One region of the Flavobacterium sp. SOK18b genome, then DNA from elsewhere that is predicted to be linked to it. Evidence: riboswitches for the same ligand, from Rfam matches in the RefSeq annotation. Region 1 holds a riboswitch; each other region holds the start of a gene.
What was found. A riboswitch is a leader RNA that binds a small molecule or an ion and turns the genes downstream of it on or off. The one in region 1 is predicted to bind S-adenosylmethionine.

Region 1 (3,178 bases):
GGATTGAGCGCCTAGATTCAATACAATAACATAGATAAACACAATTAACAATTTCCATAACAGCCTACAATTACAACTGAAGGCAAAACATAGGATACTAAATTAAATCAAAATGATTAAAACAGACATACTCATTATTGGCGCGGGGCCAACAGGTTTATTTGCAGTTTTTGAAGCAGGATTATTAAAATTAAAATGTCATATATTAGATGCTTTGCCACAAGCAGGTGGGCAGTTATCAGAGTTATATCCTAAAAAACCTATTTATGATATTCCTGGATTTCCAGAAGTATTGGCTGGTGATTTAGTAGATAATTTAATGGAGCAAATCAAGCAGTTCGAACCAGGGTTTACCTTGGGTGAACGTGCCGAAACCATCGAAAAACAAGAAGACGGAACATTTATTGTGACTTCAAACAAAGGCAAGAAATTCCATGCGCCAGTTATTGCTATTGCTGGTGGATTAGGTAGTTTTGAACCAAGAAAACCATTGATTGAAGACATCGAATTCTACGAAGACAAAGGAATTAAATACTTCATCAAAAACCCAGAAAAATTCCGTGACAAGCGCGTAGTTATCGCTGGAGGTGGCGATTCGGCTCTAGATTGGAGTATCTTTTTGTCAAACGTAGCTTCAGAAGTGACTTTGATTCACCGTCGCAACGAGTTTCGTGGTGCTTTAGACTCTGTAGAAAAAGTACAAGAGCTAAAGACTTCTGGTAAAATAAAAATGATTACACCAGGTGAAGTAGTAGGTTTAAAAGGTGCCGAACATCTTGAGGCAGTTGTAGTCGAGGAAAATGGCGCACAACGCACCATCGAAACCGATTATTTTATTCCGCTTTTTGGTCTTACTCCAAAGTTAGGTCCTATCGGCGACTGGGGATTAGAAATCGAAAAAAATGCCATCAAAGTAAACAACGCCTTAGATTACCAAACCAACATTCCTGGAATTTTCGCCATTGGAGACGTAAATACCTATCCAGGAAAATTAAAATTAATCTTGTGTGGATTCCATGAAGCCACTTTAATGTGTCAAGCGGCCTACCAAATCATTAATCCAGGTAAGCGCTATGTTTTAAAATATACTACCGTTTCAGGCGTAGATGGTTTTGACGGAACTCGTAAAGAAGCTCCAAAAGCCGTAGTAAAAGCAATCGTATAAAAAAGCTATTGAGTCAAAAAGGTTCTGAGTTGCTAAGTTCATTAAAAAGCTTAGTAATTCAGAACTTTTTTTTTGCTTAGACAATTAGCCTCTCAGAATCTTTAAAAAAACACTTGCAATTGTTAGCACTATGTCGTTACTTTGCACTGTTCCTATATTTATTGAAAGTTATCACGAAAGGCGGAGGGAAAGACCCAATGAAACCTTAGCAACCCTTTATTTTTTAAAGAAGGTGCTACATTCTACTTTATACAACCAGTATCAAAGATAGATAACACAAGAATACTTCTACAGTATTTCTCAAACCTTTTCTTGACAACATATCGAATTTTTTAGAGCAGATTAATGGCGCTTTTCAGTCATAATCGTTCCCGCTTTCCGTTACAATCTTTTATTTTTTAAAGAAAAAAATAAAAGGATTTTCACTGCAATCGGGGCTATAAAGAAAAATTGGGAACTTTTGGAAATACTAATCAAAAGTAAAAATCACAATTTCAAATTGTGATTTACAAGAAATAAAAAGTTATGTCAAGCATTCACGAAGCCATTACAAAAAACATCCTCATCCTTGATGGAGCTATGGGAACCATGTTGCAACGTTACAATTTCTCCGAAGAAGATTTTAGAGGAGAACGTTTCAAGGATTTTCCGCATTCGCTAAAAGGAAACAATGATTTATTGTCGCTCACGCAGCCACAAGCTATAAAAGACGTTCACGCCGCATATTTTGAAGCTGGAGCTGATATTGTTGAAACCAATACTTTCTCAGGAACCACTATCGGTATGGCTGATTACTATCTTGAAGAATATGTATATGAATTGAACTATGAGTCGGCCAAAATTGCCCGCGAAGTAGCCGATGAATTTACCACCAAAAATCCAGACAAACCTCGTTTTGTAGCGGGTTCCATTGGACCCACGAATAGAACAGCAAGCATGTCACCAGATGTAAACGATCCCGGTTACAGAGCCGTAACTTTTGATGATTTACGCATCGCGTACAAGCAACAAGTAGAAGCGCTTATGGATGGTGGTTGCGATTTACTTTTGGTAGAAACTATTTTTGATACTTTAAATGCCAAAGCAGCGCTTTTTGCTATTGAAGAAGTAAAAGACGAACGCAATCTTGATATTCCTATTATGGTCTCCGGAACAATTACTGATGCTTCCGGAAGAACACTTTCGGGACAAACGGTTGAGGCTTTTTTAGTTTCGGTGTCGCACATACCGTTGTTGAGTGTAGGATTCAATTGCGCCCTTGGTGCCGATTTACTCAAGCCGTATTTACAAACCTTGTCGCAAAACACATCGTTCAACGTATCGGCCCATCCTAATGCAGGATTGCCCAACGCCTTTGGAGAATACGACGAAACACCAGAACAAATGCAAGCTTTTATCAAAGAATATCTCGATGATAATTTGGTCAACATCATAGGGGGTTGTTGCGGAACAACACCAGCCCACATCAAGTTAATTGCCGATATCGCAAAGGAATACAAACCGAGGGTTTCAACTGCAGTGATGTAATGTTAAGATAATTTAGTTTATTAAAAATGGAGGAAAAGACTATTGATAATTTTAAGAATTTGAAATGGGTACTGCTATGCTCTCTTACCTTGGCAACAATATATATATTATTTGATATCTCTAGAAAAACAAAGTTTGAAAAGTACAAAGAAACATTTAAGGGCGAAGCAATTGGTTTAACAACGAGGTTTAAACAGGTCGGTAAACGAAGGGTTTTAATTTATTGCTTTTATGTGGATGGTAAGGTTATGTCTAAGAGAAATACGATGGGAGGAGATGAAATTTTAAACAAGTTTTACAAAGTGAAGTATGACTTAAATAATCCGAAAGGGAATTATATTTTTTTAGATAAAGAATTGAAGCCCGATTCCCTTACTCTTGTTAAAAATGGTTTTACTTGGACTAAATATTATGTATACGATGGAAATGTAACTAGTCGATATCTAGAAAAATCAAAATGGCAGTGATCGCGATTATTGGATTTTA
Region 2 (3,178 bases), on a different contig from region 1:
ATTTTGATTTGCATATAATTCTTAACTTTTTTTTACTATTTTATCTTTTGAAAATATTTTTTGAATTATAAACAAAATTAATACTATTAAAATTTTGTAGTTTAAATAATATTTTCGATATTTGATAATCAAAATAAGTAATCATGAAATCAAGTATTTGCAATGTTTTTAAGGTCGCACAGGAAAATTCCTGAGGGTTGTTTATTGCATAATTTGAACTAAATTATATAGTAAAGCTTCCCAGTATTTGGGAAGCTTTTTTTTTTGAAATACCACAAAGAATAAAAATTTATGAATACACTAAAATGCCAACAAAAAATGAATGCAATAGCGCCTATTTGTGCTGTTGTACTATTTGATAAATCATGACCCGAAAGGACAAGTTTAAAAAACTAAACCCCTTTTGGATACGTATCTAAAAGGGGTTTATTGCTTTTAGTACGAATAGTAATTAACGTAGTTTTTCAAGAAGATTATGGATTGTTAAATTATTTGGTTGAACAGAATAATAAGAAAATAAATATTGATAAAATTTTAATTTTCATAAAAACTGGTATTGATGTTGATACTAATTTTAAAAATAGAATTTCATAATTATTAACCTAAAACAAAAAAAATGAAAAAAAATGACTATTTAACGAAAGGAATCCTGTTATTGAGGAAAGGATTATGGAGAACAAAAAAAAGAAATAATACAAATGTAACGAATGAGCTTATCCATCCTAGATTTGAGATGGCTACCAATGATGTTACAGCACTAAAGACAGTGCCTAATTCATTACTTTTTTTAATGTATTCCAAAGAAAATGATGTCCTTTTTATTTAGGGATTCCAAATGTATTTTAATGAGCGAGAAAATGCATTTTAAATTAGGATTGCTGTTTTAATGGAGTTATGGTCTAAAACGATACATTTCTTTGTTAAAACAGCTTGCTTTTTGCATACTTTTGCGAATACTGCAAAAGTAATTCAGACTAAACTTTGCATAAAAATTTGCTCAGAATAAAAATTAGTGCTTTATTTGCACTCACAAAGTTCACAACAGTATTGAAATGTTATAAAGAAAGGCAGAGGGATTAGACCCGATGAAGCCTTAGCAACCCTTCGATTTATCGGAGAAGGTGCTGCATTCTACCACGCCCATCGTGGAAAGATAACACTAAGAATTTGTCTAGATAACACCTAGCTTTCTTTCTAATATTTCCAAACACAAGTCATAATTATAACAGATTTGCAATTGGAAAATAAACCAACAACAATAACATTACACAATTTCACCACGGAGTCAGGTGTAATTTTTAATGCTCTAAACTTAAGTTATCAAGTTTTTGGGTTGCCATTACATACAGCTCCCATCGTTTTGGTCAATCATGCGCTAACCGGAAATTCACAGGTTGTGGGCGATAACGGTTGGTGGAATGACCTAATTGGCACCAACAAAACTATTGATACTACAAAATATACCGTACTTGCTTTTAACGTTCCTGGAAATGGATTTGATGGAGTTGTAATTGAAAATCATCTTGATTTTACAGCAAGAGATATTGCTAGAATTTTTATAAAAGGCATTCATTTACTTGAGGTTACAAGACTATTCGCCATTATTGGGGGTTCTGTAGGTGGCGGAATTGCATGGGAAATGGTCGCATTAGAACCAACAATAACGCAAAAATTAATTCCTATTGCGACCGATTGGAAAGCTACAGACTGGCTTATTGCCAATTGTTTTTTGCAAGAACAAATTCTGAATAATTCGTCTAAACCCATTCAGGATGCCCGTACACACGCGATGTTATGTTATAGAACTCCAGAATCATTTGCCGCAAAATTTCAGCGAACTACTAATGAAGAGTTAGCCATTTTTAATGTTGAAAGTTGGTTGTTGCATCACGGCGAAAAATTGCAACAGCGTTTTCAATTGGCATCCTATAAAATGATGAATCAATTATTGAAAACCATTGATGTCACTCGCAATAGGTCTTCTTTTGAAAATACAATCCAAACTGTTGAAGCAGAAATTCATATAATAGCCATCAATTCGGATTTGTTTTTTACAGCCAGTGAAAATAAAGCGACTTTTGAGCAACTACAAAAAATAAATAAAAAAGTTAGTTATCAAGAAATAGTTTCCATTCACGGACACGACGCTTTTTTGATAGAATACAAACAATTACACAATTTGCTTCAAGATTTATTCTAAGCTACAAACACACAACACAATGAAAATATTAAAATTTGGAGGTAAATCGTTATCAAATGGTGACGGATTAAATAAAGTTATTGCCATAATAACAGACAAAGTAAATCAAGGAGAAAAAATTGCAATTGTAGTTTCGGCACGTGGTAATGCAACGGATGAGTTGGAACAAATTTTAACCATTGCTTCTCAAAACGGAGATTACAAGCCTCTTTTTGAAGATTTTAAAAAATACCAGCAAGACGTTTATGAAGCTGTTGATTTGTCTGAGGAGTTTACTATTTTAGAAAAATTGTTTGAAGGTGTCAGTTTGATTGGCGATTACAGCAAAAAGATCAAAGACCTTATTTTGTCTAAAGGTGAATTACTTTCGGCAAAATTACTGACGGCCATCCTCATAGAAAATGGAATTCATGCTCGTTTTACAGATACGCGTGAATTGATAAAAACCGATGCTAAATTTGGTGATGCACAACCATTAGAACAACTTTCGAAGAAAAATGTGGTTGCTTTTTTTAAGCAAAACACTGAAAATACAGTAAGTATAATCACAGGTTTTATTGGCTCTACGACCAATAATGATACTACAACTCTAGGAAGAAACGGTAGTAATTACACCGCTTCGTTGATTGCGAATTATTTAAATGCCGAAGAATTACAAAATTACACGCATGTTGATGGAATTTATACTGCCAATCCTGATTTAGTTGTAGATGCGAAGAAAATTGATCACTTATCGTTTAATGAGGCGAATGAGATTGCTAATTTTGGAGCTACTATTTTGCACGCCAAAACTATCATTCCGTTATTAGAAAAAAACATTCCGCTCCGTATTTTAAATACTTTCAATCATGAAAATAAAGGAACTTTAATTACTTCCAATTCTAATAAGGAAGGAATTAAAACGCTTTCGGTTCTTGAAAATGTGGCTTTGGTCAATTTGGAAGGAAGAGGGTTGCTTGGTAAAACAGGTGTCGATGC
Region 3 (3,178 bases), on a different contig from region 1:
TCTACTGATGAACTATATGTAAAAGCAACATTGGCTCCATGTTTAGCAAAAATTTCTGCAATCCCTTTTCCAATTCCGCGACTTGCGCCTGTGATAATGGCAACTTTTCCTTCTAGTAATTTCATATTCAAAAATTAGTTTATTTTTTATTTGAAGCTATTCCTGCTATTCACTGCAATCTTTTAGGTCCGCTGTCGCGTACCCAAAAGGATTTCCGTTGCTATCAGGGCTAAAAACGACTTGCCAAATATATACTATTTCCTTTTTTAAAAAAAATTTAGCTTTGATTATGAACAATAATTTTTACAATTAAACCTTCAAAAAACGATATGCTAGTTTATCCCAAAAAGCAGCATAAATGGCAATCAATGTAAATACTAGCAAAAACAAATGATACCACGCATTACTTAAAATATCTATAAAATTTAATTTACCATTTGCATAGTTTAATATCAACAATATCTGAGCACCATATGGCAATATCCCTTGTATTACACACGAAAAAATATCTAATATAGTAGCCGATTTTTTAGCACTCAACCCATATTCATCATTAATTTCCTTTGCTATGGGCCCCGTAATAACAATAGAAACCGTATTATTTGCAATAGCTAAATTTGCAAAACCTACTAAAACACCAATTCCTGTTTGTGCTGATTTTTTACTTTTAATTCTTTTCTTTATCTGATTCAAAACCCATGTTATACCACCAGCCTTGTCCACCATAGCTGCTAATCCACCTGTAAGCATTGAAAGTAGAAAAATATCGGTCATGCTCGTAAATCCTTCATAAATTTTCTGAGTAAACTCCATTACTGTAAAAGAATCATTATAAAAACCAATAAAACCCGCAATTATGGTACCTAATAGTAAGGTGTAAAAAACGTTGACACCTACAACTGCTAAAATTATCACTAAAACATAAGGCAAGATAGCCCATAATGAATAATCACTTTTTGCAATATCCACAGAAATAACATCTGAATTAAATCCCAAATAAAAGAAAATTAAAATAGTAACAATTGCCGCCGGAAGTGCGATAAACAAATTGATCTTAAACTTATCTTTTAAATCACAACCTAGGGATTGAGTGGCAGCTATAGTAGTATCTGATATCATTGATAAATTATCTCCTAGCATAGAGCCACCAAGTAAAGCGCCTGCTATCAATGGCATAGAAGCACCACTTTTATCAGCAAGTGATATAGCAATAGGTCCTATTGCAACTATAGCTCCAACAGATGTACCTGTAGCAGTTGATAAAAACGAGGCTATCAAGAAAATTCCCAGTGGAAAATACGCTACATCAATGGTATTAATACCTAGGTTCACTACTGCATCAACTCCACCCATTGCCTTACTAACAACTGCAAAAGCGCCTGCAAATAAATAAATCAAACACATGGTTATAATTTTACTATCACCACAACCAGCAATTAAAGTATCAACTTTGTCTTCTGTACTGTTTTTAAATAAAATAAAAGCAGCAACAATGCCTACCAAAACAGCAACAGGAGAAGGAAAAGCATAAAAATCATTAAGTAAAATACCTGCTCCTAAAAAAGTAAAAATAAAAATAAATAGCGGAATCAATGCAAAAGGATTTCCAGATTCCTTAGTAAACTTTGTCATAAAAATAATTTTAAATTAAGCGTTATGACGAAAAACAAAGCTGGTATTGGGAATGTAAACAACATTTTTTCCAAAAGATTTGGCTTATCGTTTTAGCACCTTGCTTGTTGTTGCAGGTTGCTATCCTATTTAAGGATTCGTGATAACGGGTGCAAAAGTAATTAAAATTTTATCATATATTAAACAAACACTCTGAAATTTAAAATATTATGCAATATTTAACAAACGGAAATTTATTGTAAAATCAACAATTTATCAAAAAAAAGAGTTGTAAAATTAAATATTATCGTTAATTAAACTATTTTTGATAAACATAGTCTAATAAACATCCAAATAAAAGATATAATTATTGAAATATTAACACTAGTAGAATATTTATGAAAAAAGTTTTATTAATAATATGTTTAATTTTCGCTTCAAGTTGCAGTAAAAATGACGATGCAAATAACTATGTAGCAATCGATCCCTATCCTAATATTACAACAACATTTACCGGAAAAATAAATGTTAACAAACTGGATAATTATGCTAGTCAAACAATTCCTAATTATATAACTAAAGACAATACTGCAGGGAACCCCATTACAGATAAAGGCGCAACATTAGGTCGGGTTTTATTTTACGATAAGAATCTGTCATCAAAAAACACAATTTCATGTTCTTCATGTCACATACAAGCAAATGCTTTTGGAGATGTTGCAGCAGCTAGTACTGGAGTAAACGGGACAACTAGTAGACACTCCATGAGATTAATAAATACTAGATTTTCAAATGAAAATAAATTCTTTTGGGATGAGAGAGCTTCAACTTTAGAAAATCAAGTAACCCAACCTATTCAAGATCATATTGAAATGGGGTTTAGCGGGACATTAGGCGATGGCAACTTTACTGCATTAATTACTAAACTACAAAACATAGGATATTATAAAGAATTGTTCAAGTTTGTATATGGATCAGAAGATATTACCGAAAATAAAATTCAGTTAGCATTATCACAATTTGTAAGAAGTATTCAATCATTCGATGCGAAATATGATGCTGGCCGAGCACTTGTTGCAAATGACAATCAACAGTTTCCTAATTTTACTGCACAAGAAAACCAAGGTAAAAACTTATTTTTAACACCTCCAGTATTTGATGCTACTGGAAATAGAATTGCTGGAGGAGTAGGCTGCGCAGGTTGTCATCAAGCTCCTGAATTTAGTATTGACCCAAACAGTAGAAATAATGGAATAATCGGGATACTAAATGGAAATGGAATTGACATCACAAATACTAAATCTCCATCACTTAGAGACTTGGTAAAAGCAGATGGAAGTAGCAATGGAGCTTTCATGCATACCGCAAATTTGAATACGCTTCAAAATGTAATAGGCCATTACGGCACAATAAACCTAGCCCCTGGAAATACAAATCTAGATCCTAGGTTAAGGCCAAATGGTTTTGGTCAAAAATTGAATTTAACAGCCACAGAAGTAGATGCTTTAATCGCCTTTGTAAAAACCTTAACTGGAACAAATGTCTATGTAGACGCAAAATGGTCAAC

Region 2: linked by a shared signal. The riboswitch ahead of DNC80_RS04415 (alpha/beta fold hydrolase) and the one ahead of DNC80_RS12635 (homocysteine S-methyltransferase family protein) in region 1 are both predicted to bind S-adenosylmethionine.
Region 3: linked by a shared signal. The riboswitch ahead of DNC80_RS11945 (Na+/H+ antiporter NhaC family protein) and the one ahead of DNC80_RS12635 (homocysteine S-methyltransferase family protein) in region 1 are both predicted to bind S-adenosylmethionine.

The regions. Positions count from the first base shown of each region.
Region 1 covers NZ_QKNZ01000088.1:34,262-37,439, reverse strand. The annotation lists gene DNC80_RS12640 (NAD(P)/FAD-dependent oxidoreductase) at 113-1,165, shown strand; SAM riboswitch class I at 1,331-1,443, shown strand; gene DNC80_RS12635 (homocysteine S-methyltransferase family protein) at 1,691-2,692, shown strand; gene DNC80_RS12630 (hypothetical protein) at 2,719-3,159, shown strand.
Region 2 covers NZ_QKNZ01000019.1:40,406-43,583, forward strand. The annotation lists gene DNC80_RS04410 (hypothetical protein) at 617-826, shown strand; SAM riboswitch class I at 1,053-1,160, shown strand; gene DNC80_RS04415 (alpha/beta fold hydrolase) at 1,238-2,200, shown strand; gene thrA (bifunctional aspartate kinase/homoserine dehydrogenase I) at 2,220-3,178, shown strand, end outside.
Region 3 covers NZ_QKNZ01000079.1:51,135-54,312, forward strand. The annotation lists gene fabG (3-oxoacyl-[acyl-carrier-protein] reductase) at 1-125, opposite strand, end outside; gene DNC80_RS11945 (Na+/H+ antiporter NhaC family protein) at 310-1,632, opposite strand; SAM-I-IV-variant riboswitch at 1,687-1,783, opposite strand; gene DNC80_RS11950 (cytochrome-c peroxidase) at 2,010-3,178, shown strand, end outside.